3 regions of the Streptomyces sp. NBC_01017 genome follow, and region 3 is predicted to be linked to each of the others. Evidence: riboswitches for the same ligand, from Rfam matches in the RefSeq annotation. Region 3 holds a riboswitch; each other region holds the start of a gene.
The links. Region 3 has a riboswitch for thiamine pyrophosphate ahead of thiO (glycine oxidase ThiO). Riboswitches for the same ligand answer to the same signal wherever they lie in the genome.
Positions count from the first base shown of each region.

Region 1: it holds a riboswitch for thiamine pyrophosphate, as region 3 does, so the genes downstream of both, thiC (phosphomethylpyrimidine synthase ThiC) here and thiO (glycine oxidase ThiO) in region 3, are expected to answer to the same signal.
Region 2: it holds a riboswitch for thiamine pyrophosphate, as region 3 does, so the genes downstream of both, OG331_RS16050 (thiamine ABC transporter substrate binding subunit) here and thiO (glycine oxidase ThiO) in region 3, are expected to answer to the same signal.

Region 1 covers NZ_CP108683.1:5,627,222-5,637,334, forward strand. The annotation lists gene OG331_RS25795 (cupin domain-containing protein) at 1-107, shown strand, start outside; gene OG331_RS25800 (DUF5326 family protein) at 268-480, shown strand; gene OG331_RS25805 (IclR family transcriptional regulator) at 809-1,543, shown strand; gene OG331_RS25810 (SsgA family sporulation/cell division regulator) at 1,642-2,079, shown strand; gene OG331_RS25815 (YibE/F family protein) at 2,337-3,917, opposite strand; TPP riboswitch at 4,223-4,412, shown strand; gene thiC (phosphomethylpyrimidine synthase ThiC) at 4,405-6,189, shown strand; gene OG331_RS25825 (hypothetical protein) at 6,364-7,233, opposite strand; gene OG331_RS25830 (metallophosphoesterase) at 7,426-8,502, opposite strand; gene OG331_RS25835 (LacI family DNA-binding transcriptional regulator) at 8,810-9,922, opposite strand.
Region 2 covers NZ_CP108683.1:3,539,486-3,549,598, reverse strand. The annotation lists gene OG331_RS16060 (hypothetical protein) at 404-1,030, shown strand; gene rlmN (23S rRNA (adenine(2503)-C(2))-methyltransferase RlmN) at 1,201-2,307, shown strand; TPP riboswitch at 2,353-2,458, shown strand; gene OG331_RS16050 (thiamine ABC transporter substrate binding subunit) at 2,538-3,644, shown strand; gene OG331_RS16045 (ABC transporter permease) at 3,620-5,314, shown strand; gene OG331_RS16040 (ABC transporter ATP-binding protein) at 5,315-6,334, shown strand; gene OG331_RS16035 (maleylpyruvate isomerase family mycothiol-dependent enzyme) at 6,360-7,157, shown strand; gene OG331_RS16030 (LAETG motif-containing sortase-dependent surface protein) at 7,246-7,899, opposite strand; gene OG331_RS16025 (LOG family protein) at 8,079-9,203, opposite strand; gene OG331_RS16020 (VOC family protein) at 9,241-9,660, opposite strand; gene OG331_RS16015 (hypothetical protein) at 9,767-10,113, opposite strand, start outside.
Region 3 covers NZ_CP108683.1:7,762,385-7,772,497, forward strand. The annotation lists gene OG331_RS35635 (sulfite oxidase-like oxidoreductase) at 1-489, shown strand, start outside; gene OG331_RS35640 (DUF4396 domain-containing protein) at 514-1,002, opposite strand; gene OG331_RS35645 (deoxyribonuclease IV) at 1,109-2,011, opposite strand; gene pknB (Stk1 family PASTA domain-containing Ser/Thr kinase) at 2,086-4,026, opposite strand; gene OG331_RS35655 (thiazole synthase) at 4,158-4,952, opposite strand; gene thiS (sulfur carrier protein ThiS) at 4,956-5,168, opposite strand; gene thiO (glycine oxidase ThiO) at 5,165-6,331, opposite strand; TPP riboswitch at 6,329-6,440, opposite strand; gene OG331_RS35670 (hypothetical protein) at 6,493-6,867, shown strand; gene OG331_RS35675 (NAD(P)/FAD-dependent oxidoreductase) at 6,900-8,129, shown strand; gene OG331_RS35680 (Rv2175c family DNA-binding protein) at 8,206-8,571, shown strand; gene thiE (thiamine phosphate synthase) at 9,099-9,761, shown strand; gene metF (methylenetetrahydrofolate reductase [NAD(P)H]) at 9,898-10,113, shown strand, end outside.

The DNA.
Region 1 (10,113 bases), 2.1 Mb from region 3:
TGGCGCGCGGCAGTGTGGTGTACGTGCCGGCCGGGGTGGCCCACAAGTTCCACCACATCAGCGAGGACCTGAGGGTGCTCGTGGTGTTCTCTCCGCCCGGAAGCTGACCTTTGGCCTCGGGGTTCCCTAGGGGATCGATCAGGGGAGGACAAGGGCTGCGAGACGCCCGCTGGGCACCTGCCGGACCTAGCATCGAGTGCAGGAATCAGCAGATTCGAAGGATCAGGACCCGGCACAGTAACGGGCGGAGAGGTAAGGACGAGGGCGATGCGTGAGATCTTCGCAGGACTGCCGTGGTGGGTGAAGTGGATCGCGGTGCCGGTCATCGCTCTGGTGGTGTTCGGTGGGCTGATAGCCAGCGTCGTGGGGTTCGTCATCGGACTGCTCTTCAAGGTGCTGGTCTTCGTGGCACTGGTCGGCGGACTGATCTACGTCGTACGGAAGTTCACGTCGAGCTCCTCGTCGCGCAGCGACTGGTGAGGGCTGTGGGGGCCGTGGGGACCGGTGGGCGGTAACAGGAATCGCCGGTTCCCTCGGGCGAGGGAAGTTTTCCGAGCAGGGCGTCTCCGAGCGGTGACTGGCCAATAGAGTCCGGAAATCGACGCGGGGGCGACCCCGCGAGCGGCGTGCACCCCCCGTGTTCCCCAGCACGGGCTCCCCCCTCGCGCTTCGGGAGTAACCCTTGGCCACGGTCGACACCGCACCCTCAGAACCCCAGACACCCCTCGAACAGCCGCGCTCCTGCGTCCCTCAGGTCCCGCAGCAGGCCTCCCCGGCCTCCGCCGAGCAGCCGCAGTCCGCGACGCTCATCGGATCCGTCCAGCGCGCGATGCGCCTGCTGGAATGTGTCGCCGAGCATGAATACGGCGCCCCGGCCAAGCAACTCGCCCGTGAGGCGGGCCTGGCCCTGCCCACCGCCTACCACTTGCTGCGCACGCTGGTGCACGAGGGCTATCTGCGCCGTGACAAAGGGCTGTTCTTCCTCGGCGAGGCGGCCGTACGGCTCAGCAGCAGCGCAGCCGAGCAGAAACGTCGCAGCACGGTTGCCGACGCGCTCGCTCAATGGCGTGACGCCATTGGTGTCCCGGTTTACTACGCCCAGTACCGCGACGGCGAGATCGAGGTCATGTGCGTCTCCGACACCCCGGGCAATCCGGCGGTCGAGGAATGGGCCGACTTCCGGGAGACCGGCCACGCGCACGCCATCGGCCAGTGCCTGCTCTCCCAGCTCGACGAGGATGCTCGCCGCGATCATCTGGACCGCCATCCCGTGGAGTCCATCACCCCGTACACCGTGCGCGATACCCGCTCCCTGCTGCGACGACTCGAACGGACCCGGCGGATGGAGCCGGTGACCGAGCGTCAGGAGTACGCCCTGGGCACGGTGTGCGCGGCCATCCCCATCACGGTGGGCACCACGGCCGCGACGATGGCCATTTCGCTGCCCGCCCACCAGGCCGACCGGCTGCTGTCGGCGGTGCTGCAACTGCAGGAGGAGATCGGGCGGCTCCTGGGGTCACTCTCGATCTCTATCAGTATCTGAAAACTCACTCCTTGTGATCTCTCGTGTACGTTCAGCAAGATTCCACCAGTGTCGGGGTCCGTTCCCGGCCAGTCGACTGCAAACGACGGGGTAGGGCGATGCGCGAGTCCGTAGAGGCAGAGGTCATGATGAGCTTTCTCGTGTCCGAGGAGCTCTCCTTCCGCATCCCGGTGGAGTTGCGCTACGAGACCTGTGATCCCTATGCCGTACGGCTGACCTTCCACCTGCCCGGCGATGCCCCCGTGACCTGGGCATTCGGTCGGGAACTGCTGGTCGACGGGGTGGGACGGCCGTGCGGGGAGGGAGATGTACGGGTCTCTCCGGCAGGCACCGAGACGCTCGGCGACGTCCTGATCCGGCTTCAAGTCGGGCCCGACCAGGCGCTGTTCCGCTCCTCCGTGGCGCCTCTGGTGGCCTTTCTCGACCGCACCGACAAGCTGGTGCCGCTCGGGCAGGAGGGCGCGCTCGCCGACTTCGACGCCCATCTCGACGAGGCCCTGGACCGCATCCTCGCGGAGGAGCAGAGCGCGGGCTGAGGCTTACGGCTGCGCAGGGGTGGCGTAACGCTTCGCCGGGCGCTCCCGGCGCGCATGGGAGCGCTTCCCTGCCGCTGAGCTCCCCATGACGCCGGAGCTGCAAGGCCGTAGGTGCACGGGTTGGGGTTCAGGTTCGGGCGCGTGTCAGGCGCGCCCAGTACGCGCGTGGTTGGCGAACCGTGCCCGCCACTGCTTCCGCCGACGTCACTGCGTTCGGCGGACGCCCCCGCTTCCCCGACGTCCCCGCTTCCCCGCCCTCACCGCTTCCGCCGACGTCCCCGCCCGCCGCGCCCCGAAGCCGGCTGTGGGCCCGTCGAGATCGGCGCCCCGCCTGCCGGGACCGGCTGGGCACCCGCCGGCACCGCCCCCTTCTCCGGCCGGTCGGCCGAGACCACCAGGGCCGCGAGGGCCGTGGTGACGGGCACCGAGGCGACCAGGCCGATGGAGCCCACCAGGGTGCGCACGATCTCCTCCGCCACCAACTCACTGTTGGCCACCGTCCCCACGCCGCTCTGCGCGATCGAGAAGAGCAGCAGCAACGGCAGCGCGGCACCCGCGTAAGCGAGGACGAGGGTGTTGACGACGGACGCGATGTGGTCGCGGCCGATGCGGATGCCCGCCTGGTACAGCCCGCGCCAGCCCATCGCCGGGTTGGCCTCGTGCAGCTCCCAGACCGCGGATGTCTGGGTGACCGTCACGTCGTCGAGGACACCGAGCGAACCGATGATGATGCCGGCGAGCAGCAGACCGCTCATGTCGATCGACGGATACAGCCCGTGGATGAGGCCCGTGTTGTCGTCGGTGTTGCCGGTGAGCGCGGCCCAGTCGATGAACACCGACCCGAGGATGCCGATCAGCAGCAGCGAGATCAGCGTGCCGAGCACCGCCACCGATGTACGGGCCGACAGGCCGTGACACAGGTAGAGGGCGATCAGCATGATGGCGCTCGACCCGACCACGGCGACGACCAGCGGGTTCGAGCCCTGGAGGATCGCGGGCAGGATGAAGAAGTTGAGCACCGCGAAGCTTATGGCCAGCGAGATCAGTGCCATGAGACCCCGCAACCGCCCGACGACCACGACGGCGACTGCGAAGATGCCGGCGAGCACGGTCAACGGGACACGCCGGTTCACGTCGGTGACCGAGTACTGCAGGTCCTTGGGCGCGGAGGGCTCGTAGGCGACCACGACCTCCTGGCCCTCCTGCAACTGTCGTGACTGGTCGGGCTGCACGATCTCCGTGAACGTACGGCCCTTGTCCTTGCCACCGTCGACGCGGATCGTCGCCTTCTTGCAGGTGCCGCTTTCCTGCTGCACGGCGGAGGACCCCTCGGCGGTGGAGGTGTCGCCGGTCGGGGGCACCCCCGAGGCCCCCACCTCCTGGCAGCTCACCTCGACCACCTTGGTGACCGTGGCCTGCTGTGTCTGCCGGTCGAAGCCGACCCCGGTGCGCTCGTGCGGCGGGGCACCGCCCGGCCACAGCACCGCGAGGCCCACCACCACCGCTGCGGCGAACGGGATCACGACTGCCGCGATGACCTTGCGCAGATGCCGGGAGACGGGAGCCGCCGGACCGTGGGCGTGACTGTGGGAGTGCCCGTGCCCGTGCTCGCCACCGTCACCACCGCCACGCCGGCCCCCGGATCCAGGACCGTGCCCATGACCGCCGCCGGATCCGGGACCATGCCCATGACTGCCCCCGGAATCGTGACCGTGGCCGTCACCCGGGCCGGGAACCGGCGCCTGTGAACCGCCGGATTCGGGACCGCGCTCGTGAAAACCGCCGGGACCGGGCCCGCGCCCCTGCCCGCCGCCGACCCCGCTCCCGCGATCCTGCATCCCCCCGGATCTGGGACCGTGCTCGTGCCAGCCCCCGTTCCCAGTCTCCTGATCGTCCTGTCCGCCTCCGGGACCACGGCCGTAAGGACCGCCGTAACTCCCCCCGGGAACCTCCGAACCCAGGCCGCCTGTACGGCCGTTACCCCGCGCGGGGCCGAGTCCGGGGCCGTTTCCGGAGCCGGAGCCGCGGGGCGGATCGGGCGGTGGGTACGGAGGCTCATGCGTCGTGGTCACCGCCCGATCATCGCAAGAACGATTGGGGCCCCCTGTTCACCGCGCCCGAATTGACGCTAGCGTGGTGCCACCTTTGTACACGCGGGAGCTCGGAGCACCGGGCTGAGAGGGCGCTGACCTCCGTCCCAGCGATGTTTCACATGAAACATCACTCATCGCGAGTGATGTTTCACACGAAACGTCGGCAGACGGATACGGCTGCGTCGACCGCCGAACCTGTTACCGGGTAATGCCGGCGTAGGGAGTAGGTCTCATGACCATCAAGGACGCGCGCACGCCTGCCTCCGTTCAGGACGAGAAGTCCGAGGAGGCCGGGAAGTCCATCGGCTGGCACAAGGCGTATGTCGAGGGTTCACGCCCCGATCTGCGGGTGCCGGTCCGCCAGGTGCACCTCACCAACGGGCAGTCGGTCACGTTGTACGACACCTCGGGCCCGTACACCGATCCGCTCGCCGACACCGACGTCCGCAGGGGGCTGCCCCCGCTGCGGGAGAACTGGATCATCGCCCGCGGTGACACCGCCGAGTACGCGGGCCGTCCCGTCCGTCCCGAGGACGACGGCGTCAAGCACACCTCGCCGCGCGGCGGTCTGCGCAACCTCGACGCGGTCTTCCCCGGTCGGCCGCGTCAGCCGCGTCGCAGCCGTGACGGCGAGGCGGTCACGCAGCTCGCGTACGCACGCCGTGGCGAGGTCACGCCCGAGATGGAGTTCGTGGCTCTCCGGGAGAACGTTTCTCCCGAAGTGGTCCGCGAGGAGATCGCCGCTGGCCGGGCAGTGCTGCCGGCCAACGTGAACCACCCGGAGATCGAGCCGATGATCATCGGCAAGCGGTTCCTGGTGAAGGTCAACGCCAACATCGGCAACTCCGCGGTCACCTCCTCCATCGAGGAGGAGGTCGAGAAGATGACCTGGGCGACCCGCTGGGGTGCCGACACGGTCATGGACCTGTCGACCGGTCGCAACATCCACACCACCCGTGAGTGGGTGCTGCGCAACTCCCCCGTCCCCATCGGCACGGTGCCGCTCTACCAGGCGCTGGAGAAGGTCGACGGCCGGGCAGAGGAGCTGACCTGGGAGATCTACAAGGACACGGTCATCGAACAGGCCGAGCAGGGCGTGGACTACATGACGGTCCACGCGGGCGTGCGGCTGCCGTTCGTACCGCTGACGGCCAACCGCAAGACCGGCATCGTCTCGCGCGGCGGCTCGATCATGGCGGCGTGGTGCCTGGCGCACCACAAGGAGAGCTTCCTGTACGAGAACTTCGAGGAGCTCTGCGAGATCCTCGCCGCGTACGACGTCACGTACTCGCTGGGCGACGGCCTGCGACCCGGCTCGATCGCGGACGCCAACGACGAGGCGCAGTTCGCGGAGTTGAGGACGCTCGGGGAACTCAACACGATCGCCAAGCGTTTCAACGTACAGACCATGATCGAGGGCCCGGGACACGTCCCGATGCACAAGATCAAGGAGAACATCGACCTTCAGCAGGAGATCTGCGATGAAGCTCCGTTCTATACGCTCGGCCCGCTGACCACCGACGTCGCGCCGGCGTACGACCACATCACCTCCGGCATCGGCGCTGCGATGATCGCCTGGTGGGGCACGGCGATGCTCTGCTACGTCACGCCCAAGGAGCACCTGGGCCTGCCCAACCGTGACGACGTCAAGACCGGGGTCATCACCTACAAGATCGCCGCCCATGCGGCCGACCTCGCCAAGGGGCACCCCGGGGCACAGGAGTGGGACGACGCGCTGTCCGACGCCCGCTTCGAGTTCCGGTGGGAGGACCAGTTCAACCTGGCCCTCGACCCGGACACGGCACGGGAGTTCCACGACGAGACCCTTCCGGCCGAGCCCGCCAAGACGGCTCACTTCTGCTCCATGTGCGGGCCGAAGTTCTGCTCGATGAAGATCTCCCAGGACATCCGCCGCGCACATGGCGGGTCCAAGGCGGAGATCGAAGAGGGCATGGCGCAGAAGTCGAAGGAGTTCGCCGCGGCGGGTAACCGGGTGTACCTGCCGCTCGCGGACTGACGTCGACGTCCTGACCCGGGGCGCCATGCCCCGGTGTCCGGCGTGCTGCCGTCGTGTACGGCGTTGCTGTCCGGCTGTTCGGCTTGCGCCTCCCCGAGGAGGTCTCCCCGGGGTGCCGTCGTGAAGGAGGGACCCACGGCGGGGCTCTCCTGCGGCGGGGCGCAAGCCGAGGTGCTAGTCCGGCTGGTGTTCCGGGCCTCCGAAGTCCGGGCTCGTGTAGTCCGGGCTGCTGAAGCTCGGCCGCGAGCCCCGGGAGGCGCCGTCGTCCGGGCTGCTGAAACCCGGGCGGCCGTAGCCGAGATTCGGGATGCGGCCGGCCGGTGTCGACGGTGGCGTGCGGTGCAGCGCCGACGCCGTGCCGGGGTCGGCGAGTGCCTCCCGCAGGAAAGGCAGGACGCCGCGCTCCAGCAGGGCCTCGCGCCAGGCTTCCCTGGCCCGGGTGACGTCCCCGCTCAGCTCGCCGTACGGCCCGCCGTCCAACGCCGGCCGGTTCTGCAGGGCGGTGAGCAGGAGTCCGACGGCGGCGACCAGGATGGCGGCCGCTGCCACGGCGCCGAACACCCACCCGGTGGTGAGCATCGTCTGGGCGAACGCCGGCTCGGGGTCGAACATCTTCAGGATGTAGCCGACGAGCAGGAAGATCGCCGCGGCGGTGCCGGCGAGGACGGGTGCCAGGACCGCGAGCACGGCTATGACGCCCGGGCCCGCTGTCTCGGCGACTTCTCCCATGGCCGTGGCGAGCCCCATCGCGCCCGAGCCCGACTCGGAGGAGCCGGACTCGCGGTTGGAGGACGGGGTGGACGGCGCCGGCTGGCGCAGTTCCTCGCGGACCTTCACGTAGTGCTGGTACTCGGTCGCCGCGGCCGCCGTGATCAGAGCGGTGGCGTTGAGCGCCATGGTGCGCAGCTGTTCGGGGTTGAGCCGCTGACCGACAGCGGCCAGTTCCGGGCGGTGTGGGGCGGAGCGCAGCGCCTCATCGAGGATCCGCTCGTATTCCTGGCGGTCCTCGCTCAGCAGGTGCTGCGGAACGCTGTTCATGTGCATCCCCCGATGCTCCGTAGGGCTTGGGGCTCGCATGCCAACGAGCCGTCGGGCAGAAACGGAGGGGAGCCTGCTACGGATAAGCCGATGGTAGAGCGGTCACGGCACACGGTGACAGGGGGTTTGCCAAAATTGGGCCCTGGCCTGCGCCCTCTTCTGTCACCCCGCCTTGGGCGACGCCTGCCCCGTGAACGGTCAGATATCCAGGGGAAGTTGCTGGACCAGCAGCTTTCCGGCCATGGTCACGCCGCCGTCCATGGCGATGGCGAGACCCTCGGCGTAGAGGTGCGGACCCTCGACCAGGGGCCCGGAGTTGTCCTCGCCGTCCTCTGAGCCGACCTCGCCGGTCAGGTAAGGAATGGGGCTGTGGCCGTGAACGACGCGGGTGCCGCCGTACGTATCGAGCAGGGAACGCACATGGTCGGCGCCGCCCTCGTCGCGGAAGGAGAAGCGCTTGGTGAACTTGCGGAAGAGATCCCAGACTTCGTCGGCGTCATTGCGCGTGAGCGTCTCGCGGACCGTGTCGTTGACCGCCTCGATCGAGTCGCCGTAGTCGAGATAGGCGGTGGTGTCCGAGTGGACGAGCAGATGCCCGTCGACCTCTTCCATGGCGTCCAGACGCGACATCCATTGCAGATGGTGGTCCTGGAGACGGTCCATGTCGGTCTTCTGGCCGCCGTTGAGCAGCCAGGCCGCCTGGAAGGTGGCGGTGCCCGCGCCGGAGTTGACGGGGGTGTCGCCGAATCGCTTGGCGCCGATGAGCAGCAGTTCGTGGTTGCCCATCAGGGCCTTGCAGTAGCCGCCGGCCGCTGCGGCCTCGGCGGACAGCCGCATCACGAGGTCGATGACGCCGATGCCGTCCGGGCCGCGGTCGGTGAAGTCGCCGAGGAACCACAGCCGGGCGGTGCCCGCGGACCAGTTCCCCGCCGAGTCGATGAGGCCCTGCTCCTGGAGCGCGGCCATCAGCTCGTCGAGATAGCCGTGCACGTCGCCGACCACGAACAGCGGGCCGGCACCTGCCGTCGAGTCCGGGACCGGCATGGCGGCGGGGTCGACGTGCACCTGGACCGTGTCGCCGCGATTGATCACGGGCAGGTCGCGCTGCGTGGGCGTGTACCCCTCCGGGTACGTCTCGTCGAGGGGCGGGGCGACCTCGCCCGGGTTCATGCTCTGGACGTACGGACCGGTCTCGTGCACGTAAGCGGGCACCCGGAAGTCGCGCAACGTCGCCGTCCGCTCCATCTCGGGTCCCTGACCGGCCCCCTGAGTCATCAGACCCCTCCACCATCGCGCCGCAGCTGCACCGCATCGGACTGCCTGGTCGCAGCGGCCCGTGGGTGTCGTGGGCCCATCATAGGAATGCCGATCGCGCCATGTGATGACCCAGGGGTGGTGAATCGGAGCAGGACTCCTGTCCGCTGCGGCTTTCGCCCCGATTGGCCCGGGCTTCGGCAGCTCGATCGCCGCGTTCCTGACGCCCCTCGAGCTGCTCCTGAAGCCCCTCGCCCCGCTGCTGCAGTCCCTCGACCTGCCTCTGCCGCTCCTCGTCCGGCATCTGCCGCAGGTCTCCGCCCGGTTTCTACCGGCCCTCGGGCGACCGGGGCGGGCTGACCGTCGTACGCGGCGGGCGTCGCTGGGACGAGGTACGCACAATCAACTCGGTCGGTATCACCTGCTCGACCGGCTGGTCCGACTCGACCCCCTCGATGGCGTCGATGAGGAGCTGCACCACGGCCGTGCCGATGCGGCGGGGCTTCAGGGAGAGCGTGGTGACCGGCGGCTCGGTGTTGGCGTACACCGTGGACTCGCTGCAGCACACGAGAAGCAGGTCGTCCGGTACGCGCATCCCGTAGCGGCGGGCTGCGGCGAGCAGGTCCGTGCCGTTCGGATCGAACAGTCCGTAGACCGCGTCGGGCCGGTCGGGGCGGGCGAGCAGCCGGTCGGCGGCGACGGCGCCCGCGCACGGGTCGTGCGCCGGGTAGGCCTCGTACACCGGGTCCTGGCCGACCCGTTCGCACCAGCGCAGATAGGCGGTGGTCGACAGATGGGTGTACGTGTCCGTCGTGGTGCCCGTCAGCAGTCCGATCCGGCGGGCGCCGGCGTCGGCCAGGTGGTCGAGGATGCCCATCACGGCGGCCTCGTGGTCGTTGTCGACCCAGGCGGTGACCGGGAGCGAGCCGGCCGGGCGGCCGTCGGAGACGACCGGCAGACCCTGTCTGACCAGCTCACTGACGACCGGGTCATGGTCGGACGGGTCGATGACGACCGTGCCGTCGAGGGCGACGTTCGACCAGACGTCGTGACGTGAGGTCGCGGGGAGGATCACGAGGGCGTAGCCGCGGGCGAGCGCGGCCGAAGTGGCGGCGCGTGCCATCTCGGCGAAGTACGCGAACTCCGTGAAGGTGAAAGGTTCATCCCCGTATGTCGTCACGGTCAGGCCGATGAGTCCTGACTTGCCCGTACGGAGTGTGCGGGCGGCGGCCGACGGGCGGTAGCCCAGCCGGTCGGCGACTTCGCGGACATGGCGTCGGGTGGCGTCCGGGAGCCTGCCCTTGCCGTTGAGGGCGTCGGAGACGGTCGTGATGGAGACCCCCGCGGCGGCGGCCACGTCTCTGATACCCGCCCGGCCGGGTCGACTGCCTCGACGAGAGGTTTCCGCGCGGCTCACCTGGTGCTTCCCTGCTGCTGTCATGGCGAGCCGATAGTAGGGCTCATTCGGTGGGGTAGTGCGGACGCATATGCACGCGTTGACAGACACGTTTCTGCAAGGTCATCATGCGTCAATGCCCTTTAAAAACAAGGGAGTTGAACGATCCTATGGCAGGACGTGACTTGTCGGCGCGCATGGGCCTGCCAAGTGACCGATGTTTCGAAGAGGTCTCA
Region 2 (10,113 bases), 4.2 Mb from region 3:
ACGGCGCCGACGAGCGCTACGACGAAGCTCGTCGACGCTCAGTTTGCTAGCCACCCGCCCATCGCATCCCGCCTACCGAGCGGCAGCAACACTTACTACTCCGAGGAGACGGAAACCCAGGTCTGCCTGTTGATCAAACGAAACTCCCTAGCCGTAGCTCCGCACCTGTCGAAGTCGAATGCGTGTTGAAGGCTGATTGACGAGACGCCCAACGCCACAAGAGAAGCAGGTCAGCAGGGGTGTAAGACTCGTCCAGCCAAGCGCCTTCTAAGCCCTCACTACAAGCCTGCCGGTACACCCCAGCAGGCCCCTTCGCGCCGCGTGACCGGATCCGCTCTCTTGTTGATGCTTCATGCACGTGTCACACAGTTGGTAGGCGGTGACTGGGGGAGGGGAGCATTGCATGTCAGTGTTGGGTGGCTATCCGGTAGGGCCGTCGGCCTGGGCCGTCGAGCGGTTTGGGCGGCATGCCGGCGCGCTTGCTGCTGAGGTCCCGGTGCAGCTATCCAAGGCCCATGGGAAGGCTCATGCCGCACACCTTGCTGTAGGGCTGAAGAAGCGGAGTCCCTACGGTGTCGCCCTTGCGGGGTTGGTGCGCGAGAACCTGGCAGAGACCGCGCGCCAGCTGGGGGAGGCCGTGCGAGACGCGCGCGGATACGAGTACGCGGTGATCAACGATCACGCACTCTTCCCCTTCCGCTACGCGGACAGGCCGAGGCCCCTGGACCGAGCCCGATTGCCCGCCAATGCGTCGCCCACTCGGCACCGGCTGTTCCGGGCGCACGGGCCGCAGCCTCCAGAAGGCCTGTTCGACGTCGATGAGGACTTGGCGACCGAGGAGTACCTGGGGCTGCACGAAGCGTTCGAGGAGCTGGGGGCTTCCACCAGGTTGGTCTGTGTGTTCTTCACGGCTGACGCCGAGAACGGCATCCATGCCATTCACTGGGGCGACGCCCATCTCGAACCCGACCGCACCTTTACATGGCCGTACAGGGAACAGCTCCCGGTCGCCCCAGTGCAGATGGAATGACGGTCCGGGGGCGCCGCCACCTGGACACATCCGGCGAAGGCTGAGCGAGTCCTGGGCCGTCCCTGGGCCGTGCGAAGCCGACCAACGCCGACAGTCGGCACCCACGGGTGACCACCCCCACCCCGCTCTGGCCTGGGCCCCCAGAGTTGATCTGCCACACTGGAACGGTTATGCCTGCACCCGGAGAACTCACTTTCGTCGCCCCCCGCGGAGCCAAGAAGCCGCCGCGGCACCTTGCCGACCTCACTCCTGCCGAGCGCAAGGACGTCGTCGCTGCGATCGGCGAGAAGCCGTTTCGTGCCAAGCAGCTCTCGCAGCACTACTTCGCGCGGTACGCGCACGAACCGGAGCAGTGGACCGACATCCCGGCCGGGGCGCGGGCCAAGCTGCGGGAGGAGCTGTTCCCGGAGCTGATGACGGTGGTGCGGCATCTGTCGACCGACCAGGGCACCACGCGCAAGACGCTGTGGCGGCTGTTCGACGGGACGCTCGTCGAGTCGGTGCTGATGCGGTATCCGGACCGGGTGACCATGTGCATCAGCTCCCAGGCGGGGTGCGGGATGAACTGCCCGTTCTGTGCCACGGGGCAGGCGGGGCTGGACCGGAATCTGTCGACCGCCGAGATCGTGCATCAGATCGTGGACGGGATGCGTGCGCTCCGGGACGGGGACGTGCCCGGTGGGCCTGCCCGGCTTTCCAACATCGTCTTCATGGGGATGGGTGAGCCGCTCGCCAACTACAACCGGGTCGTGGGCTCCATTCGGCGGCTGACCGATCCGGAACCGGACGGGCTCGGGCTGTCCCAGCGCGGGATCACCGTCTCGACCGTCGGTCTCGTCCCGGCCATCCACCGGTTCGCCGACGAGGGCTTCAAGTGCCGGCTCGCGATCTCGCTGCACGCGCCCGACGACGAGCTGCGCGACACCCTCGTACCCGTGAACACGCGGTGGAAGGTGCGCGAGGTGCTCGACGCCGGCTTCGCGTACTCCGCCAAGTCGGGCCGTCGGCTGTCCATCGAGTACGCGCTCATCCGCGACATCAACGACCAGGCCTGGCGTGGTGACCGGCTCGGGCGGCTGCTCAAGGGCAAGCCGGTGCATGTGAACCTGATCCCGCTGAACCCGACTCCGGGCTCGAAGTGGACCGCGTCGCGTCCCGAGGACGAGAAGGCGTTCGTCGAGGCCATCGCCGCGCATGGTGTGCCCGTGACGGTTCGGGACACCCGTGGTCAGGAGATCGACGGGGCGTGCGGGCAGCTCGCCGCGACCGAACGGTAGTCTGATCGCCGTAGGTACATTTTCCTATGGCGTAAATACATCTTCATATTCCGACAGGGGAGCGCCACAGCGCTGAGAGTGCGGCATCGGCCGCAGACCCTCCGAACCTGGCCCAGGTCATTCTGGGTAGGGAGATCGGTCACCACTCGAGCTGTTGCGCCCTGCCCGGAGCCTTCCCAAGGGTTCCGGGCAGGGCCGCGTCTCTTCCTGGTCACCCCCAGGAGGAATTAGTGAGCATCACCAAGAAGTCCACGGTGAAGTCCGTGGCCCTGGCCGTCGGGCTGGGCCTCGTCGCGCTGCCCGCGCTGTCCGCGTGCGGGTCGTCCGACACCGACGGCGGCGACGGCGGCGGCGGGTCCAAGACCGTCACGCTCGTCAGCCATGACTCGTGGGCCGTCTCGAAGAGCGTCCTCGCCGCCTTCGAGAAGCAGTCCGGCTACAAGGTCAGGGTCCTGGAGGACGGCGACGCCGGGCAGGCCGTCAACAAGGCCATCCTCACCAAGGACAACCCGCAGGGCGACGTCTTCTTCGGTGTCGACAACACCCTGCTCTCGAGGGCACTGGACAACGGGCTGTTCCAGTCCTACGAGGCGAAGGGCTCCGACCTGGTCCTGCCCGAGTACCGGGTCGACCAGGACCGGCACCGAGTCACCTCCGTCGACACCGGCGACATCTGCGTCAACTACGACAAGGCGTACTTCAGCAAGCACAAGCTGGCCCCGCCCAGCTCGTTCGACGACCTGATCAAGCCCGAGTACAAGAACCTCCTCGTCACCGAGAACGCCTCCGCCTCCTCGCCCGGCCTCGGCTTCCTCCTCGGCACCGCCGCCAAGTACGGCGACGACGGCTGGCAGGACTACTGGAAGAAGCTGAAGGCCAACGGCGTGAAGGTCGTCGACGGCTGGGAGCAGGCCTACAACGAGGAGTTCTCCGGCTCCGCCGGCGGTAAGAAGGCCAAGGGCGACCGGCCGCTCGTCGTGTCGTACGCCTCCTCGCCGCCCGCAGAGGTGATCTACGCCGATCCGAAGCCGACGACCGCGCCGACGGGTGTCGCGACCGGCACCTGCTTCCGGCAGGTCGAGTACGCGGGTCTGCTCAGCAACGCCGAGAACGCCGAGGGCGGCAAGGCGCTGCTGGACTTCATGCTGACCAGGACGTTCCAGGACGACATGCCGCTGAACATGTTCGTCTACCCGGTGCGCGAGGCTGCCCAGGTCCCGCCGGAGTTCGTGAAGTACGGCCCGCAGGCCAAGAACCCCGAGACCCTGGACCCGTCGAAGATCGCCGACAACCGTGACGACTGGGTCAAGTCGTGGACCTCGCTCGTACTGAAGTAGCCCCTCGCAAGGGCACCTTCCGTGAGGGACGCACGCGGAGCGCGGCGGTGCGGCTCGGCCTCATCACCGTGCCCGTCGCGTTCTTCGCGGTCTTCTTCGCCCTTCCCGTCGCCGCGATTGTCGCGCGCGGCCTGAAGGTCGACGGGGTCTGGCAGTTCGGGCGCCTCCTGGACGTGCTCGGACAGTCCGACATCCGGCACGTCCTGTGGTTCACCACCTGGCAGGCGCTCGCCTCCACCGCGCTGACCCTGCTGATCGCGCTGCCGGGCGCCTACGTCTTCGCCCGCTTCGACTTCCCCGGCAAACAGATCCTGCGGGCCGTGGTGACCGTCCCGTTCGTGCTGCCGACGGTCGTCGTCGGTACGGCGTTCCTCGCGCTCGTCGGCCGCGGCGGACTCCTCGACGAGCTGTGGGGCGTACGGCTCGACACCACCGTGTGGGCCATCCTGCTCGCGCATGTCTTCTTCAACTACGCCGTCGTCGTACGGACGGTCGGCGGGCTCTGGTCGCAGCTCGACCCGCGGCAGGAGGAGGCCGCGCGGATGCTGGGCGCGTCACGCCTCACCGCCTGGCGGACCGTCACCCTCCCGGCCCTGGGCCCCGCCGTGGCCGCCGCCGCGCTGATGGTCTTCCTGTTCACCTTCACCTCCTTCGGTGTGGTGCAGATCCTCGGCGGCCCGACGTTCTCGACGCTCGAAGTCGAGATCTACCGGCAGACGTCGGAGATCTTCGACCTGTCCACGGCCGCCGTCCTGACGATCGTCCAGTTCCTCGCCGTGGGCGCGATCCTCGCCGTGCACGCCTGGACGGTACGGCGACGGGAGAGCGCCCTGCGCCTGGTGGACGCGTCGGTGACAGCGCGGCGGCCACGCGGCGCCGGGCAGTGGTCGCTGCTGGCCGGTGTCCTGGTCGTCGTAGCCGTGCTCCTGGTGCTGCCGCCGGCCGTGCTGGTGCAGCGGTCGCTGGACGCGCCCGGCTTCGGCTACTACCGGGCGCTGACCAGTGCCGACGGCGGGGTCTTCCTCGTCCCGCCCATCGAGGCGATCGGCAATTCCCTGCAGTACGCCGTCGTCGCCACCCTCATCGCCGTGCTGATCGGCGGTCTGGCGGCGGCCGCGCTGACCCGACGGGACGCGGGCCGGTTCGTACGCGGTTTCGACGCGCTGCTGATGCTGCCGCTCGGGGTGTCCGCGGTGACGGTCGGGTTCGGGTTCCTGATCGCACTGGACGAGCCGCCGCTGGACCTCAGAAGCACGTGGATCCTCGTCCCGCTCGCCCAGGCGCTGGTCGGAGTGCCGTTCGTCGTACGGACCATGCTGCCCGTGCTGCGGGCCGTGGACCAGCGGCTGCGCGAGGCGGCTTCGGTGCTGGGGGCGTCGCCGTGGCGGGTCTGGCGTGAGGTGGATCTGCCGATGGTGCGGCGGGCGCTGCTGATCGCGGCCGGGTTCGCCTTCGCGGTGTCGCTGGGCGAGTTCGGGGCGACCGTGTTCATCGCGCGGCCCGACAACCCGACGCTGCCGGTGGCCGTGGCGAAGCTCCTCGGGCGGGCCGGAGATCTCAACTACGGGCAGGCAATGGCCCTTTCGACGATTCTGATGATCGTGTGCGCGGTGGCGCTGCTGGTGTTGGAGCGGCTGCGGCTGCGCACCGACCGGACCGGGGAGTTCTAGATGCTGCTGAGCCTTGCGGACGCGACGGTCCGGTTCGACGGGCGGGCCGTGCTGGACGGGGTCGGCCTCGACGTCGCCGAGCACGAGATCGTGTGCGTGCTGGGGCCGAGCGGCAGCGGCAAGTCGACGCTGCTGCGGGTGGTGGCCGGGCTTCAGTCACTGGACCAGGGCCGGGTGCTGCTCGACGGGCGGGACCAGGCGGGGGTGCCCGCGCACAAGCGGGGCGTCGGCCTGATGTTCCAGGACCATCAGCTCTTCCCACAGCGGGACGTCGGCGGCAACGTGGCCTTCGGGGCACGGATGCACGGCTCCTCGAAGGCCGAACAGGCGGATCGGGTAAGGGAGTTGCTCGACCTGGTGGGACTGCCGGGCGCCGCCCGCCGTGCCGTCGCCTCCCTGTCCGGCGGTGAGCAGCAGCGCGTGGCGCTGGCCCGTGCGCTCGCGCCCCGGCCGCGGTTGCTGATGCTGGACGAGCCGCTGGGCCAGCTCGACCGCTCGCTGCGGGAGCGGCTCGTGGTCGAACTGCGGGAACTGTTCGGCCGGTTGGGCACCACCGTGCTGGCCGTGACGCACGACCAGGGCGAGGCCTTCGCGCTCGCCGACCGGGTCGTGGTGATGCGGGACGGGCGGATCGCCCAGACCGGTACGCCTCTTGAGGTGTGGCAGCGTCCGGTGGACGAGTTCGTCGCCCGCTTCCTCGGCTTCGACAACGTCGTCGAGTCAACGGTCGCCGGGGAGGCCGCGGACACCCCCTGGGGCAAGCTGCCGGTGGGCGAGGGCGCCGCACAGGGCACCCGGACGCTTCTCGTACGGCCGGCCGGGGTGCGGCTCGTGTCCCCGGACTCGGGGTTGCGCTGCACGGTCACGGCGCGCACGTTCAGGGGCACGCATGTCGCCGTGCACCTCCAGCCGGAGGACGCGCCGCGCCTGGAAGCGGCGTGTGCGCTGCGGGAGGCGCCCGAGGTCGGGGACGCCGTCGGCGTGGAGTTCGACGCGGCGGAAATTGTGCTGCTGGGCTGATCACCCCGCACATAGGGTGCGGGGCATGACGTCTCTCCCGCACGACCGTTACTGCGACGAGATCGCCCACCAGGTCGGCCTGTTGAGGGCCGTCGTGACCTCGGGCGCCGACCTGTCGGCCACCGTGCCGACCTGCCCGGACTGGTCGCTGGAGCAGCTCGTGCGGCACACGGGCGGGGCCCTGCGCTGGGTGGAGCTGACCGTGCGGACCCGGGCCGAGGAGGAGATTCCGGAGGAGCAGGTGCCGGGGATCGCCGGCCCCGAGGGCGAGGGTGACGCCGCCGCGCTCGACGCCTGGCTCGCGCAGACCGGCGAGATGATCGTCGGCACGCTGCGGGAGGCCGGTCCCGACGCCAAGGTGTGGGGCTGGGCCGGGGTGCTCAACGCCGGGTTCTGGGCCCGCCGTATGACCCACGAGATCACGATCCACCGCGCGGACGCGACACTCGCCGCCGGCCTGCCCTTCGAGGTCGCGCCCGACATCGCCGCCGACGCGATCGACGAGTGGCTGGAGATCGTCGAGTGGGCGCAGCGGACGCTGCCGGACGATCCGGCGCGGGAGCTGTGCCGGCCGGGGAGCAGCATCCATCTGCACGCCACGGACAGCACCCCCGAGCTGAATGCCGAATGGTCCATCGACCTCGACCACGACGTCATCGCCTGGCGGCGCGGCCACGAGAAGGCGACCGTCGCGCTCCGCGGCCCGCTCACCGCCGTACTGCTCGCCTTCTACCGTCGGCTGCCGCTGGACAGCCCGGAGTTGGAGGTCCTCGGCGAGCGGGAGCTGCTGGAGTTCTGGCTGGAGCGGGCGAAGTTCGGCTGACAGGCGTGGGGCGTGGCCCCGGGGAACAGGCGTGTGGCCCGCCCCCGGGGAAGGGGACGGGCCACAGCGGTGGTGCTCTACGGGCGCGTCAGCGGTCGCTGCTCGCCCCGCGGCGCCGCAGTCCGAAGAAGACCGCGCCGCCACCGATGGCGACCAGGCCGACCGCGATGCCGGCGATCAGGCCGGTGTTGGAGTTCGCACCGGTCTCGGCGAGGTTGGAGTCATCGGTCGCCGGGGACGGGGCGCTGCCCGTGTCCGCGGGAGCGGTGCTCTCGCTCTCCGAGGGCGTCGGAGCGGGGGTCTCCTCGGCCGGGGTCGAGGCGGAGTCCGACGGGGTCGGGGTGCCCGACGGAGCCGGCGGCTCCTCCTCTTCCTTCTTGCAGGCCGTCGACGGGGTCGTGAGGTTCGGCTTGATGTCCTCGTCGACGTAGCCCGCGGCCTTGACGTGGACGCGGTACTCGGCGTCCGGCTTCCAGTTCTCGGCGAAGGTGATGGTGACACCCTCGCGGGAGCCCTTGACCACCTGCTCGCCGACCTTCTTCAGGTCGGCGCCGTTGTTCTGCAGGTAGACGCTGATGGTCGCGGGGATGCCGCTGGGGTCCACGTCGGTGACCGTGATGACGCCCTTGTCGCCGTCGCACTTGGCTTCGGCGGCGAATTCACTGATGTTGCAGGCGAGGGCGTTGCCCGCGAGGCCGAGCGCGAGTGCGGCGGAGGCGGACGCAACACCAAGAGCGCGCACGGAGCGCGCAACAGTACGGCGGTTTATGGACACGTTTGTCCTTACGAGTTGCACCACTGAGGGGGGTTGAACGAGGCGGCGATGGGACACATCACCGTCCCCAGGAGTCTCACAGGTTTATAAGCGTGGCATAAGCAGTGTCAACGCATATGCCCTCCGCACGCGTTGGCTTTGCCCTCTTATTGCTCGCCGAGGCGTTTCAGCGCCTGCGGAGCCTGCTCGATCCGGTCGACCAGGGCGATACGGGACTCCATCGACCGATCCCGGGCGAGGGCCTGCAACAGCGGCCAGGTCGGCAGCTTCTGAGTCCAGTGGGCCTTGTTCACGAGCACCATGGGGGTGGGCTCGCCGCGCGACTCGTAGTAGTTCGGCGTCGCGTTGTCGAAGATCTCCTGCACGGTGCCGGCGGCGCCCGGCAGGAAGACGACGCCCGCGTTCGAGCGGGCCAGGAGGCCGTCCTCGCGGGTGGCGTTGGCGAAGTACTTCGCGATGTGGGAGGCGAAGGGGTTCGGCGGCTCGTGGCCGTAGAACCAGGTCGGGATGCCGACGGAGCGGCCGCCCTGCGGCCAGCGGCTGCGCACCTCGAAGGCGGCCGTCGCCCACTCGGTGATCGAGGGCGTGAACAGGGGCGCCTTCGCCAGGAGTCGGAGGGCGTCGCCGAGCATCTCGTCGTCGTGCGGGGCGGCGTACGCGCCGAGGTTCGCCGCCTCCATCGCGCCCGGGCCGCCGCCGGTGGCGACCGTGAAACCGGCGCGGGCCAGTTCCCGGCCGAGCCGCGCGGCGCCCTCGTACGCCTCCGTGCCGCGGCGCATCGCGTGGCCGCCCATGACGCCCACCACCCGGGCGCCGGACAGGAGTTCGTCGAGCGCGTCCGATATGGAGTCGTCGTGGATCGCACGGAGCATGGAGGCGTGGATGTCGCGGTCGGCCTTGGTCCGCTGGAACCAGGCATACGCGTGGGCGTCGGGCGTGTTCTCGTAGCCGTCCGCCAGTGACGCGAAGAGATCGTCGGGCGAGTAGACCAGGCCCCGGTACGGGTCGAAGGGCAGGTCGGGGACCGGCGGGAAGACCAGGGCGCCGTCCGTGCGGATCTTCGCCGCCGCGTCCTCGCGCATCGAGCAGCCCAGGAAGACGGCGCCCGCCGTGTCCGCGGTGAGCAACTCGCGTGTACGGTCCGTCAGGTCGACGGCCTGGATACGGAATCCGGCGAGGGAGCCGCGCGCCGAGACGGTCGCGTCGAACTCCTCCAGCGTTTCGATCTCACGGTCGTTGTGGTGGGCCGCATGGGCGGGCATCGTCTGCACCCGCCCATGCTAGGCACCGGCCACGGGACGGCGGGGATCAGCCCTCGATGGCCGACGGGTCCATCCACACGACCTCCCAGGTGTGGCCGTCGAGGTCGTCGAAGGCGCGGCCGTACATGAAGCCGTGGTCCTGGGTCTCGCCGGTGACGGAGCCGCCCGCGGCGACCGCCTTCTCGACGAGCTCGTCGACCTTCTCGCGGCTCTCGGAGCTCAGCGCGATCAGCACCTCGCTGCTCTTGGTCGCGTCCGTGATCTGCTTCTTCGTGAACTGGGCGTACTTCTCGTGGGTGTGCACCATCGCGACGATGGTCTCGCTGATCACGACCGAGGCGGTCGTGTCGTCGCTGAACTGCTCGTTGATCGAGTAACCGAGCTCCGTGAAGAACTTCTTCGAGGCGCCGAGGTCGTTCACGGGCAGGTTCACGAAGATCATCTGCTGGTAGGCGGGGGCGGTCATCGTGGTCTCTCCCTCAGGTGGCTGCTGCTGTCGCTGCTGTTCGGTGGGATAGACCGGGGGTCCTGGCGGAAGTCATCGCCGGGCGGAGATTTTTTTCCTACGAGTTTCAGCGGGCCAGGGGCGCCGCGGCCAGTTCGGCCACGATCAGGGTGAGCGGGCAGAAGAAGACCAGCAGCGTGCCGGCGCGCAGGGCTGCCGCGCTGCGGAGCAACGCGGTGGGGGCGCCCAGGCGGAGCAGTGCGGCCGTGGTGTCCGCGCGGGCCTGCTTGGCCTCCACGGCGGCCGTGAGGAGGGTGGCCACGGCACAGCCGGTGACCACGGTGGCGCCGACGGCGGTGAGGGGCCCGATGGCGTCCCTGGCCACGGGGGCGGACAGGGGCGCCATGGCGTACGCCGCGGAGGCCACGGCGCAGACGACGCCGAGGGGGCGCCCGATGCGGGTGGCTTCGGCCA
Region 3 (10,113 bases):
GGGGCCACCGCCGACGGCGAGAAGCACTGCTGGACCCATGAGGAGTTCACGGCGCTGCCGTACAAGACCGTCGTCGCCGATCTGCACTGCGTCACGAAGTTCAGCATGCTCGGCGCGGAGTGGGGCGGCATTCCGGCCCGTACGATCCTCGACATCGCCCCGCCCGCCCCGGCCGTCACGCATGTGATGGTGTGGGCCGAGTACGGCTTCAGCTCCAACCTTCGCCTCGCCGACTTCGCCTCCGATCTCGCGATCTTCGCGACCCACAAGGACGGCGAACTGCTCACGGCGGAGCACGGATTCCCCCTCCGTCTGGTCGTCCCCCATCTGTACGCCTGGAAGGGCCCCAAGTGGGTCCGGGGCGTGGAGTACATGACCGCCGACCGGCGCGGGTTCTGGGAGGAGCGCGGGTACCACAACCTCGGGGACCCGTGGAAGGAACAGCGGTACTCGTACCAGGAGGAGCCCGGGGACGGGCCTGAGCTGTGACCTTCGGTGGTCGTACCGGGGCGTTCAGTGGTGGTACTGGTGCACCACCGCATGCCCCTTGCCGCGGCCGATCATCCACTTGTTGACCGGGGTCGTCAGAACGAAGGCGACGGTCAGCGCGATCGCCAGCACCCACCAGAACAGCGGGTCGGCGAGCTCGGCGTCCATGGCGCCGGGCCACAGCACGATCACACCGTTGTCGACCAGCTCCATCACGGCGATGGACAGGGTGTCCGCGGCCAGCGCCACCTTGAGCGCGGCACGCAGGTCGACGCCCGCCTTCAGTACGCCGCGCAGGGTGAGCGCGTAGCCGAAGAAGAAGGCCAGGATGATCGCCAGGACCAGGGTCGGTACGTTGCCCCAGCCGAGCGCGGTGCCGATCACCATGCCCAGCACCTCGCCGATGGCGCAGCCGGTGAGGCAGTGCAGCGTGGCCCGGACGGCCATCGCCCAGCTGCTGGTCGCGGCCATCTCGTGGTGGTGCGCGTGTGCCGCGTGCGCTTCGTGCTGCATGAGTGCCCCCAATGCCAGGTTACGGTTCCTGCACCGAGCAAGAACCGTATACCCCCCAGGGGTATTCCCAACCCAACCCTGTCCTGTCCTGTTCTGCCGGGTCGGGTTACCCGTCGCGAAGCTTCTTCAGCCGCTCCACGTCCGCCGCGTGCCCTTCCTTGCCGCCCGGTGTCTCGATGATCAGCGGTACCCCCTCGGTGGCCGGGTGCGTCATCAGCGCCCGGAACGGGTCCTCGCCGATGTGACCTGCGCCGATGTTCTCGTGCCGGTCCTTGTGGGCGCCGACGACGTCCTTGGAGTCGTTGGCGTGGATCAGCTTCAGCCGGCCCTCGCCGACGGTGTCCACCAGCAGGTCGAGCGTCTGGTGCATGCCGGACGGGCCGGTCAGGTCATGGCCGGCGGCGAAGATGTGGCAGGTGTCCAGGCACACGCCCAGCTTCGGATGGGCGTCCAGCGCCTCGAAGTACGGCCCGAAGTCCCAGGTCCGCGAGCACAGTGAGGAACCCTGCCCGGCGGTGGACTCCAGCAGCAGGAACGGGTCGTCGTCGTGGCTCAGCTCGTCGAGGAGCGGCAGCATGTGCTCGCGTACCTGCTTGAGCGCCACGGCCCGCTCCCGGCCGCCGGTCGCGCTGCCCGTGTGCACGACCACGCCCAGTGCCCCGATCTCCCGCCCGCGCCGCAGCGAGTGCCGCAGCGACTCCACCGACTTCTCGACCGTCGCCTCGGTGTGCGAGCCGAAGTTGATCAGATACGGCGCATGCACATACGCCGGGATCGACTCGGCCTCGCACACCGCGCGGAACTCCTCGTCCTGCCGCGGATTCCCGGCCGGCGTGGCCCAGCCGCGCGGGTTGGCGACGAAGACCTGGACCGTCTCGGCCTTGAGGTCGTGGGCGTAGGTGAGCCCGACGGAACTGAGGCCGCCGGCCACGGGGACGTGGCCGCCGATGGGGTTGCGGGACGGGGCGGCGGGGGCGGGTTCCGGGGTGGCGGACTGCTGGATCTTCACCCGTTCAGGGTGTCATGCGCGCGGAGGGGTCCCGTGCGGGGACCCTGCGACTGACCGCCCGCCGCTGCGCCCCGTCACCGGATGGTGATCGTGATCGTCGACCCCTTCGGCGCCGTCTTCCCGCCCTTCACGGACTGCTTCTTGACCGTGTCGCCGAACAGTCCGAGCAGGCCGCGGTCCTCGTCGACCTGGAAGCCGGCCGACTCCAGCGCGGTCGTGGCGTCGTCGACGCTGGCACCGACCACGTCCGGGACCTCGATCATCTCGGGGCCCTTGGACAGCGTCAGCGTCACGGTGTCGCCCTTGGCGGCCTGCTTGCCCTCCGTCGGCGACTGCTGGGCGACCTGGCCCGCGTCGAACTCGGAGTTGACCCGCGCGGGGGCGACCTTCACCTTCAGGCCGGCCTCGGCCAGGTCGGCCTTCGCGTCGTCGAGGCTCCCGCCGATGACGTCCGGGATGTCGACCGGGGTGCCCTTGCTGACGGTGAGCGCGACCGCGGAGCCGGAGCGGACCTTGGTGCCCGTCCCGGGGTCGGCGGAGATCACGGAGCCCCGTGCGATGTCGTCGCTGAACTCCCGGGTCTCCATGCCCGGTTCGAGGCCGCTGTCCTTCAGGACGGTCCTCGCCTTGTCCAGCCGGTAGCCCTCCAGGTCGGGGACCTTCACGGTCTCCGGTCCCGCCGAGATGACCAGACTCACGGAGTCGTTGTGCCGGATGCGGGCGCCCGTGTCCGGGTCCGTGCTGATGACGGTGCCGCGCTTGACGGTGTCGCTGAACGCGCGCTCGACCTTGCCGACGTCGAGCCCGGAGTCCTCCAGCCGGTCCCGGGCCTGCGCCTCGGTCTTGGACAGCAGCGGGGGGACCTCGGTGAACTGGCCGGAGTTGATGTACCAGATGCCGACGCCGAGGCCGAGGGCCAGCAGCACGGCGGCGACGATGACGAGCGGCCCGCGCGGAGCGCGCGACGTCCGTGACCGGCGCCGGGGCGGCGGGGGCGGCGACTCCAGCCGGCTGGTCCTGTTGAAGACGGCCTCGCGCTCCGATTCGTCCTCGTTCACGGGCAGCGGCCGCTGGATGTTCAGCGCGCGCGGGATCACGCTCGTACGGTCGTCGGCATTGCTGTGCTCCGCCGTGAGCGCCTGTGGCGGCACAGCGTCCAGTTGCTCCGCGCTCAGTGCGGCGCGGGTGTCCCGGGCCAGCGCGAGCAGCGCCACCGCGTCGTACGGACGGATGTCCGGGGTGCGTGCGGTGGCCGACGCGACCAGCTCGTCGAGCTCGTACGCCAGCCCCGGCACGATCGCCGAGGGCGGCGGGACGTCCTCGTGCAGGTGCTTGTAGAGCACCACGGCGGGGGAGTCCCCGTCGTGCGGCTTGTCGCCGGTGAGCATCTCGTAGAGCACGACACCGCACGCGTACACGTCGACGCGGGCGTCGGCGGCGCCGGGCTGCTCTATCTGCTCGGGCGCGAGATAGGAGACGGTGCCCAGCACGGCACCGGTGGTGCTGGTCACGGTGTCCACGGACCGCACGAGCCCGAAGTCGGCGACCTTGACCCGGCCGTCGTCCCCTATGAGGACGTTCTCCGGCTTCATGTCCCGGTGCACGAACCCGGCGCGGTGCGCGGCGCCGAGCGCGGCCAGCACCGGCTCAAGGATGTCGAGGGCGGCGCGGGGCTGCAGCGCCCCGCGCTCGCGCAGCACGTCGCGCAGGGTGCAGCCCGCGACGTACTCCATGGCGAGATAGACGTACGACCCGTCGGTGCCCTGGTCGAAGACCTGCACCACGTTCGGGTGGGCCAACCGGGCGACGGACTTCGCCTCCCGGATGAACCGGTCGACGAACACCCCGTCGACCGCCAGCGCGGGATGCATCACCTTGAGCGCGAGCACACGGTCGAGGCGGGTGTCCACGGCCCGGTAGACCGTGGCCATCCCGCCGACCGCGATCCTCGCGTCCACGCGATACCGGCCGTCGAGCACCTGCCCGACCAGAGGGTCTTGAAGGGTCGTATCCACGCAGGTGAGTGTACGAGCCGACACCGACACGCCTCTCGGTTCGGCCGGGATCGGGGCGGGACTGAAGCTGACCTGTGACGGACGCCTCACTGGCCGAAGACTTTCCATCGAACGTGCGTTCAGAACGGCTTTCAGAACGCGGGCCGCTCCGGGTCCAGCCGCGCCAGGCCCTCGACCGGCGACGACGCCTCCGCGAAGTGCCGCATCGGAATCCTCCCCGCCCGGTGGGCCAGCCGCCCCGCCTCCACCGCATGCCGCATCGCGTCGGCCATCAGCACCGGCTCCTGGGCCCGCGTCACCGCTGAGGCGAGCATCACACCCGCGCACCCCAGCTCCATCGCGAGCGCCGCGTCCGACGCCGTACCGGCTCCCGCGTCCAGAATCACCGGCACGCGCGCGTGCTCCGTGATCAGCTGGAAGTTGTGCGGATTGCGGATACCGAGCCCCGAGCCGATCGGCGACCCCAACGGCATGATCGCCGCGCAGCCGACGTCTTCCAGCTTCCGCGCCAGCACGGGATCGTCATTGGTGTACGGCAGCACGGTGAACCCGTCGTCCACCAGCGTCTCGGCAGCGTCAAGGAGCTCGATCGGGTCCGGCAGCAGCGTCCGCTCGTCGGCGATGACCTCCAGCTTGATCAGATCCGTGCGGAGTGCCTCGCGCGCGAGGCGGGCCGTCAGCACGGCCTCTCCCGCCGTGAAGCACCCCGCCGTGTTCGGCAGCACCCGGATCCCGAGCTTCTCCAGCACCGAGAGCACCGAGCCGTGCACCGACGCGTTCACCCGCCGCATCGCGACCGTCGTCAGCTCCGTCCCGGACGCCACCAGCGCCCGCTCCAGCACGTCCAGGCTGGGCGCCCCGCCCGTGCCCATGATCAGACGGGACGTGAAGGACGTACCCCCGATGACAAAGGGATCGTCGGCCATGGTTCAGCCTCCTTGGACGGCGGTCAGGACCTCGACGCGGTCCCCCTCGGAGAGGGACGTCGACGGCCACTGCGTACGCGGGACGACGGTTTCGTTGAGGGCGGCGGCCACTCCGGAGGGCGCCGCGGTGAGGGACTTCACGAGCGCGTCGAGAGCCGTGCCCGGCTCGATCTGCCGACGCTCGCCGTTGACCGAGATGGTGACCGGGACGCTCATACGGGCTGCTCCGTGAGTGCGGCGGCGCTGAAGCGCCTGGGGGTGAAGGCGCGGGCCTCGTCCGGGAGCTCACCGGTGGCCAGGACGTGCGCCATGACGTCGCCGGTGGCCGGCGTGAGCAGCACGCCGTTGCGGTAGTGCCCGGTGGCCAGCGACAGCCCGTCCAGCTCGGTCGGGCCGAGCAGCGGCGCGTTGTCGGGGGAGCCCGGGCGCAGGCCGGCCCGCGTCTCGGTGAGCGGCAGTTCGGTGATGCCCGGCACCAGCTCGTGCGCGTCGCGCAGCAGCTCGTACACGCCGCCCGCGGTCACCGTGGTGTCCCAGCCCAGCTCCTCGCTCGTCGCCCCCACGACCAGCTCGCCGCTCTCACGCGGCACCAGATACACCTGGCTGCCCCGCACCACGGCCCGCACGGTCCGGCTCAGGAACGGCGCGTACCGCTGCGGCACGGTCAGCCGCAGCACCTGTCCCTTCACGGGGCGCACGGGCGGCAGTACGTCGTCCGGGACCCCGGGCAGACGTCCGCTGAGGCTCCCGGCCGCGAGGACGACCTGGCCCGCGCGCAGCTCGGTGCCGTCCGCCGTGGTGACTCCGGCGGCGCGGTCCCGGACGACGTCGAAGCGCTCGGCCCAGGCCCGGTGGAAGACCACTCCGGCCCGCTCGCACGCGGCCACCAGTGCCCCGGACAGCCGCCGCGGGTCGATCTGGTGGTCGCCGTCCACCCGCAGCCCGCCGCGCACGCCCGGCGCGAGCATCGGCTCCAGGCGCCTGCACTCCCGCCCGGACAGCCACTCGGAGTCCAGGCCGGACTGGCGTTGCAGGGCGTGCAGGTCGCGCAGATGGGCGCGGTCGTCCGCGTCCAGCGCGACGGCGAGCGTGCCGCACCGGCGGTAGCCGAGGTCATGGCCGGTCAGGTCGGTCAGCTCGGCCGTGAAGTCCGGGTAGCGGCGGGCCGAGGCGAGGTTCAGGCCGAGCAGGGTCTGCTCGCCGTAGTGCAGTTCCGTGACGGCGGCCAGCATCCCGGCCGCCACCTGGGCGGCTCCGCCACCCGGCTCGGGGTCCACGACAGCCGTCGTGAACCCGCGCTGCGCGGCCCGCCACGCCGTGACCAGGCCGATGATGCCGCCCCCGATGACGAGGACGTCTGAGGTTCGCGTACGCGACATGGGCGTCCAGCCCCTCCCTTCGCCGGCATGACCCGGATCAGGTTCGTACGGTCGGAGGCCGCCAGCCTCCCTCTCAGCCCGGTGCGTCCGGGCTCCCGCGAGTGCTCTACGTTGGCCACCCTAGCCCGCCGCCCGAAGTCTCAGTAAGGGAGCCCGCGTCCATGCCCCGCTCGCTCGACGGTCTCGTCCTCGCCCCGGTCGCGGACCAGGCCCCAGGTCAGGTGGGTACCCGCACCCGGTTCACGTACCACGAGAAGGACGGCGAGATCTGGGCCGAGTACACGGGCGGCGACGTCGTACGCGGCCATCTCGTGGGCACCAGGGAAGGCGACCGGCTGGACTTCCGGTACGTGCAGCTCAAGCGGGACGGCACGACGTCGTCGGGGCACTGTGCGTCGACGGTGGTCGAGCTCCCCGACGGGCGGGTGCGGCTGGAGGAGACCTGGGAATGGGAGTCGCAGACGGGCAGCGGGACCAGCGTGGTGGAGCAGCTTCCGGTCGAGGTTGTGCAGCAGGTCACTGAGCACGCCCCCTGACTGACAAATAGTCAGTTGTCTATGGTGATCAGGTGAGCGAGCAGACGCAGCAATGGGGCACGTCAGCGGCACGCCGCGTGGTCGTGGCCGGCGCGGGCATGGCCGGCGTACAGACGGCGGTCGCCCTGCGGGAACAGGGCTACACCGGCACCGTCACACTGATCGGCGCCGAGCCCCACCAGCCGTACGACAGGCCGCCCCTGTCCAAGGCCGTGCTGCTCGGCAAGGCCGAGGGCTCCGCCTTCGACGTCGACTTCGAGGCGCTCGGCGTCGAACTCCAGCTGGGGCGAGAGGTGCTGGGCGTGCGCCCCGCCGAGCACCAGCTGGACACCGAGGCCGGGCCCGTCCCGTACGACGTCCTCGTCCTCGCCACCGGCGCCGAACCGATCCGGCTGCCGGGCGCGGAGGGCGTGCCCGGCGTGCATCTGCTGCGCACCCTGGACGACGCCGAGCGGCTGCGGCCGGTGCTGGCCCGGCAGCACGACATCGTGGTCGTCGGCGCGGGCTGGATCGGCGCGGAGTTCGCCACGGCCGCGCGCGAGGCGGGCTGCGCGGTGACGGTCGTGGAGGCGGCCGAGCGGCCGCTCGCGGGTGCGCTGCCCGCGGAGGTGGCCGCGCCGATGACCGCCTGGTACGAGGACAGCGGGACGGTGCTGCGTACGCACGCGCGCGTGGAGCGCGTCGAGCCCGGCGAGGTGGTCCTCGACGACGGCTCGCGGGTGCCCGCCGGTGCGGTCGTGGTCGGCATCGGGGCGCGGCCCGCCACGGCCTGGCTGGCGGGCTCGGGCATCGAGCTCGGCGTACAGGGCGACGTCGTGGCCGACGAGCGCCTGCGCACGTCCGTGCCGGACGTCTACGCGGTCGGCGACTGTGCCTCCTTCCCGTCGGGGCGGTACGGCGCGCGCCTCCTGGTCCACCACTGGGACAACGCCCTCCAGGGCCCGCGCACGGTCGCCGCGAACATCCTCGGCGAGAGCTCCGCGATCTACGACCCCGTGCCGTACTTCTGGTCCGAGCAGTTCGGCCGCTTCGTCCAGTACGCCGGCCATCACGCCGCCGCCGACACGCTTCTGTGGCGCGGCGACCCGTCGGGCCCCGCCTGGACCGTCTGCTGGCTGCGGGGTGCCCGGCTCGTCGCCCTGCTGGCGGTGGGCCGGCCGAGGGATCTGGCGCAGGGCCGACGGCTGATCGAGGCGGGCACGCCGGTGAACGCGGAGCTGCTGAAGGATCCGGGACGGCCGATGAAAGGGGCGGTGGCGTAGCACGTCACCCCAACAGGTCCTCCCGGGCGGACCGGCCTGGCTTCCGACTGTCAGTGGCAGATGGCAGGCTTGTTCCGTGACCGAGATTGACGCAAAAACCGATGCTCTCGTCCCCGCCTGGCTCACCCTCCCCGACATCGCCGAAATGTTCGGCATCGAGGTGACCCGCGTCCGGCAGCTGGTCAAGGACGGCCAGCTCATCGCCGTACGCCGTGGTGAGAACCGCGCACTGCACGTCCCCGCCGCCTTCATCGACGGGGACAAGGTCGTCAAGGGCCTGTCCGGGACCCTGACGCTCCTGCGGGACGACGGCTTCACGGACGAAGAGATGCTGGAGTGGCTCTTCACCCCCGACGACAGCCTGCCCGGCACCCCCGCGCAAGCACTCAGTGAGAATCGCGGCACGGAGGTGAAGCGCCGCGCCCAGGCGCTTGCCGTCTGAGTCCGAACCCACCGATCCGAACACCGTCCGGCGCACGGGCCGGGGCAGCCCCAAGGCCACGGCCGCGGGTAGTTGCGGCCCGGAGCCGGCGGCGGGACGCGCGTGGCGCACGGTGGGGAGTGACCGCACGGTGGTGAGTGACGGGGAGCGGCGGGGAGAACCTGCCGCTCCCGCTCGGGGCCGGGGGTCGGCTCCCAGGCCACCGGCGCGACGGCGTCTTCGTAAGCTTCGTAAGTGCGGAGGCTTCGGCCGTCCGGCCGACGCGGGTCGGCCGGGCCCGCCGCGTCGGCCCGTGCCGCACCGCGGTCGAGGCCGCCGTCGGAGGGCGCCGCCCCTGGGCTCGAAGCAGGGCGTCCCCGGGCTCGAAGTCAGGCTCGCCCGCACCGGCGGCCGGGTCCGGTGCCACCCCGCCCCGGCCCACCACACCCCACCGCTCCACGACGTCGCGCCCAGCTCCGGCTACCGTGCCACCGTCCGGCACCCGCCCGACGTCACCCGTCCGGCAACCCGACCACAGGGGGCACCGTATGTCCGACACCGTCACCGCAGGCACCGCCCGCGCCCAGCTCGCCGATGCCCGGCTCTACCTCTGCACCGGCGCCCGCAAGCAGCAGGGCGACCTCGCGGAGTTCCTGGACGCCGTGCTGGCGGGGGGCGTCGACATCGTGCAGTTGCGGGACAAGGGCATGGAGGCGGCCGAGGAACTCGAGCACCTGAAGGTCTTCGCCGACGCCTGCGCCCGGCACGGCAAGCTCCTCGCGGTCAACGACCGTGCCGACGTGGCCCATGCCGCCGGCGCCGACGTCCTGCACCTCGGCCAGGGCGACCTCCCCGTACCCGCGGCCCGCGCGATCCTCGGCGACGACGTCCTCATCGGCCGCTCCACGCACTCCGGGTCCGAGGCCTCCGCGGCCGCCGTCCAGGAGGGCGTCGACTACTTCTGCACCGGCCCCTGCTGGCCTACCCCCACCAAGCCCGGCCGCCACGCCCCCGGTCTCGACCTGGTCCGGCACACGGCCGCCCTCGGCACCGCCCGGCCCTGGTTCGCCATCGGCGGCATCGACCTCGCCAACCTCGACCAGGTGCTGGAGGCGGGCGCCCGCCGTGCCGTCGTCGTACGGGCGATCACGGAGGCGGACGACCCGGGCGCGGCGGCGGCGGAGTTCGCCAAGCGGCTGCGGCAGGGGTAGTGCCCCGCCTGCCCCGGTGGGTACCCCGACCCCGGATTTCCTGACGTTTGTCCAAGGCGTGGACAACAAACCGGCAAATCGGGCAAATGTCCGGCGTCCGGTTGGGGGACCGGGGCCCCCTGGCTAACCTGCGAGTATGGCCCTCGGCACCGCATCCATCAGATCGGACCACGCTCGTACCGTGCGCGAGATGCTCGCGACCGGAAAGACGACGTACTCCTTCGAGTTCTACGCGCCCAAGACCCCGAAGGGCGAGCGGAACCTGTGGAACGCGCTGCGCCGGGTCGAGGCCGTAGGACCCGACTTCGTCTCCGTGACCTATGGCGCGGGCGGTTCCACCCGCGCGGGCACG